Regions from separate parts of the Dermacoccus sp. BD5 genome, predicted to be linked through region 2. Evidence: riboswitches for the same ligand, from Rfam matches in the RefSeq annotation. Region 2 holds a riboswitch; the other holds the start of a gene.
What was found. A riboswitch is a leader RNA that binds a small molecule or an ion and turns the genes downstream of it on or off. The one in region 2 is predicted to bind S-adenosylmethionine.

Region 1: linked by a shared signal. The riboswitch ahead of NQ706_RS12045 (MetQ/NlpA family ABC transporter substrate-binding protein) and the one ahead of NQ706_RS00755 (homoserine O-acetyltransferase) in region 2 are both predicted to bind S-adenosylmethionine.

What each region holds. Positions count from the first base shown of each region.
Region 1 is NZ_JANJER010000018.1:30,901-33,095, forward strand. Features, by position in the region: partial or broken gene NQ706_RS12040 (neutral/alkaline non-lysosomal ceramidase N-terminal domain-containing protein) at 1-563, opposite strand, end outside; SAM riboswitch class IV at 774-885, shown strand; gene NQ706_RS12045 (MetQ/NlpA family ABC transporter substrate-binding protein) at 1,064-2,071, shown strand; gene NQ706_RS12050 (methionine ABC transporter ATP-binding protein) at 2,068-2,195, shown strand, end outside.
Region 2 is NZ_JANJER010000001.1:174,859-177,053, reverse strand. Features, by position in the region: gene NQ706_RS00760 (hypothetical protein) at 209-1,147, shown strand; SAM riboswitch class IV at 1,237-1,345, shown strand; gene NQ706_RS00755 (homoserine O-acetyltransferase) at 1,380-2,195, shown strand, end outside.

The DNA of each region.
Region 1 (2,195 bases), on a different contig from region 2:
TCAGCGTGCCCGTCTTGAGGCTGACGCGGCCCGGCTCGAGATTCGCGTGAGACCGTGCGATGGCCTCGACGATGCCCGTGACCACCGCGTCGTAGTTGTGTTCGTCGTACCCGTAGCCCGCGCCGTCGTTTCCGGCGATCTGGTAGAGCCGATCATCGCTGTGCCCGGAGTTGCCGACGTGCGTGTGCGTCGCGGAGAGCATGACGTTCTCGTCGGTGTAGACGCTGCCGAGCCGGCGGCGAAGCCGCTCGACGACGGTCAGCTTGATCGACTGGAACACGGCCCCGAGGTCGACGCTGACGAAGACGAGACGCGAGCCGCCGCCCGAGGCGCCGATGATGAAGGCGTGCGTACAACCGCGCGTGCAGGCCCGTCATCGTCTGGTTGGCGGCGTAGCCGAAAGCGCCGGTCTCGGCGACGGCACCGGTGATGTCGTACAGCCCGGCGCCGACGAGGTAGGCATCCCCGCTCGCGGCGTCAGCAGGGGCAGCCAGCGGCATGCTCAGGCTCGCGGCAGCGGCCGTGACCCCCGTTCCGAACGTTCGGCGGGTGATGGTTGCCATGTCTTCCCCCTCGGCGCGTGACCGACGTCACACTCGTCGCCCACCTAGACGATCGTCCAAAGCGGTGCGAGGAAATGACTCACCCGCCTCGAAGGCGAAAGACGCCGCACCAGCCCATCCCGCGTGTCCCACGCCACAATTCTCGCGCCACGTCTCATCTCCAGTGCCACGACTTGACGCTTTGTCGTGCGCGGCTCTAATGTCGCTGCCGGTCACGAGATCCGATGCAAAGCCCTGGCTGGTCGGACGGCAACCCTCACACGCGTGGCGGGGTGCTCCAGGTGATGACCCGGCCGCGTCGACCACGCGGCAAGCACGCTCGGCACCCAACGTGACGGCATCCTCGTGAACCTTCCGTTGCGCTGCCCAGGCCCCGAAAGGCATGCCCCGCACGACACCGCGCACCGCGCCCCACCCCGGCGCCCCCGCCTTCGCGCTGACTCCGCGCATCCGCGCCAGCTCCGCGCATTCGCATCCTTGCCGCCTCACCAGGAGAGATCATGACCGACAAGCACACCCCCGCCGACGAGACCTCGACGCCCGCCTCGTCCACGCATGACGCCACGAGCGCCGAGAACGGCGCGACCGCCCTGCCCCCGAAACCGAAGAACAACACGGGCAAGTACGTCGCGATCGGCGCAGGCGTCCTCGTCGTCGCGTTGGCCGCCGGCATCGGGGCCAAGGTGCTCGGCGGGAGCAGTGACGACAAGCTGACCCACCTCAAGGTGGGCACGACGGAGGCGTCGGACCCGTACTGGAACCAGCTCGTCAAGGTGGGCAAGGACAAGTACGGCCTCGACATCGAACCGGTCAACTTCTCTGATTACACCCAGGCCAACCCCGCGCTCTCCGAGGGCCAGGTCGACCTCAACCAGTTCCAGCACCTGCAATTCCTCGCCGACTACAACACCAAGGCGAAGCAGAACCTCACGCCCATCGGGGCGACGTACATCGTCCCGCTGGCGCTGTACTCGAAGAAGCACACGAGCATCGGCCAGTTCCCCCAGGGCGGCAAGATCGCCATCCCCAACGATCCGACGAACCAGGCACGCGCCTTGCTGCTGCTGCAGAGCGCCGGACTGCTGAAGCTCAAGGGTGGTGGCACCTCGCTGTCGACCCCGGCCGACATCGACGCCGGCGCCTCGAAGGTCACCGTCACAGCGGTCAACGCCGAGCAGACCGCGGCCGCGCTGCCGTCCGTCGACGGCGCGATCGTCAACAACAACTTCGCCGCGGACGCGAAGCTCGACCCGAGCAAGGCCCTGTTCAAGGACGACCCGCATGCGGCCTCGTCGAAGCCGTACATCAACGTCGTCGTCGCGCGCGCCGCGGACAAGGACAACGCCGACTACGCCAAGTTCGTCAAGGCTTACCACGACCCGAGCGTCGAGAAGCTCATCGAGGAGCGCACGAAGGGCACGAGCGTCCTCGTGAACAACTCCGCCTCCGAGGTGCAGGGCATCCTCGCGAAGCTCGAGGCCCAGATCAAGGCGAAGGGATCGAAGTGACGGGCCCCTCCCCCACACTGACGAAGGCCGCCGGGCCGGCGAGTGCCACCCCGCCCGCCGTCGCCTTCCACGACGTCGGCAAGACGTTCACCCGCGGCAAGAGCCGAGTGACGGCTCTCGACGG
Region 2 (2,195 bases):
CGGTTCGGCGATGTGTCGTCCGAGCGCGTCAACGGGCTTGCGGGCGACGATCTGACGGGCCGCGAACCCCCGCCTGGCCTTGCTCGAACGGCCCACTCACCCACAGGTGTGACGGCTACGGCCCGTTTCGCGGCCCGCAGGATGCCTCGTCCACAGGTCTGTGGCTCGTGGTAAGCGCGCGGGTGGCGTCATGGGTTTCGCTGGGGGCATGAAGACAACAACACGACTCAAGGGCCTCAGCGCCCTGGTGGCAGGCCTTCCCGATCTCGTCGGCTCCGAGGGGGCGGGCGCCGTCATCGTCCTGTTCGAACGTGACGGTGCGCTCGCGGGGGTGCTCGGCTGGGCGGACGATGCGTGCGACGGGGAGACGGCGCACATGCTCGACGTCGTCGCTGAGCGGCGCGCGACGATGGGTGCGCAGGCCGCCATCGCCATCGCCTATCGCTGCGAGCCGGGCCGCGTCGACATCGCGGCCCTCGCGAAACGCATCGAGCGCCGCGTGCCGCTGCACCACGTCCTCGGTGCCAGCGACGAGCACTGGTGGGCCATCGAATGCGAGCTCGGCTGCTGTGACGGCGCGATCCACGAGATCCCGTCCCTGTCAGAGCAGACCCGCGAGCAGCTTCGCGACGTCCGCCGCGGCGGCGAGGCCATGGCCGCCACCGCGCGCCCCGTTCCCAGCGTCGTCGACGTTCGAGCCGCCTGGGCACGGTTGTGCGACGTCCCCGACACCGCGTCGGGCACCCGGCGACGCTCCCGCAGCGCCGACCTGCAGGTGCTCGCCGACGCTGTCGTCGACGGCCCGACGCGCGATGAGATCCTCCTGTGCGTCGCACCCGAACTCTTCCGTCTGCTGAGCCCGGGCACGCCGCTCGGCGAGCCGGGCCCGCCGATGACGAGCGCGTGCCTGCGAACTTGGCTGCCGCTCGTGCCGCGCCACGGCCGCGCCGCGTGGAAGGCCCTCGAGGCCGCCGCGACCTGGCGCGAAGGCGACCTGCGGGGAGCCGGTGCGTGCGCCGCGGCGTCGCTGCGCATCGGGCGGACGTCATTGGGGCAACTGCTGCGCGACATCACAGGCACGGGGTTGTCGTACGAGCAGGCCGTCGGTGCGCTCCACACGAAGGCTCGGCAGAGTTCCGTCGCCTGACGAGCGTGCCGGTTGTGGGAGCGCGCCACATCGTGGACGTCGTCGCGCGAACGATGGAAGCCGCGGGCAGGGCCGCCTACTGTGTCGCAGGTCAAGAGTTTCAGCGACACAAGCCCCGGCTTGCTGAGCGGCAACCCTCCCTCGCGGCGGGGTGCCCCGGGTGACGACAGGGCCGCCCGTGGGCGGCAAGCGCGAGAGGTGGGTTGCGACCCACCTCGGAATCGAGGACGTCATGGTTTCGCACCGTCGCCTCGCCGTGGCCGACCCCGCGGCGCCCCTCACCGACGACGGGTTCAACCCGCACGCACGTGCCGTCCACATCGGCACCCTGACGCTGGAGAACGGCGCCGCCCTGCCCGACGTCATCATGACGTACGAGTGCTGGGGCGAGCTGAACGACGACGCGAGCAACGCCGTCCTCGTCGAGCACGCCCTGACCGGAGACTCGCACGTCGTCGGGCCGGTCGGCCCCGGGCAGCCGACGGCGGGGTGGTGGCCTGGTCTCATCGGCCCCGGCGCGCCCCTCGACACCGACGAGCTGTTCGTCGTGGCGATCAACGTCCTCGGCGGCTGTCGCGGCAGCACGGGTCCCATGTCGCTCGCACCAGACGGCCGGGTGTGGGGCGGGCGCTTCCCACACGTCAGCGTCAGGGATCAGGCGCGCGCCGAGGCGCGGGTCGCCGACGCTCTCGGCATCGCGCGCTTCCATACCGTCATCGGCGGCTCCTTCGGCGGGATGCGCGCCGCGGAGTGGGTGGCGACCTTCCCGCATCGGGTGCAGCGCGCCCTCGTCGTCGCGAGCTGCGCGGCGGCGGGCGCCGACCAGATCGCGTGGGGGCACACGCAGGTGCGGGCAATCGAAGCTGACCCGGATTTCCGGGGTGGCGGCTACCTCGAGCAGGGCGTCTTCCCGACGTCGGGGCTCGGGCTCGCCCGCCAGATCGCGCACACCTCCTACCGCAGCGCGAACGAGTTGCAGGAGCGGTTCGGGCGCGAGTCGCAGGGAGCGGACCGCACGCTCGACGGCGGCCTGTTCGCCGTCGAGAGC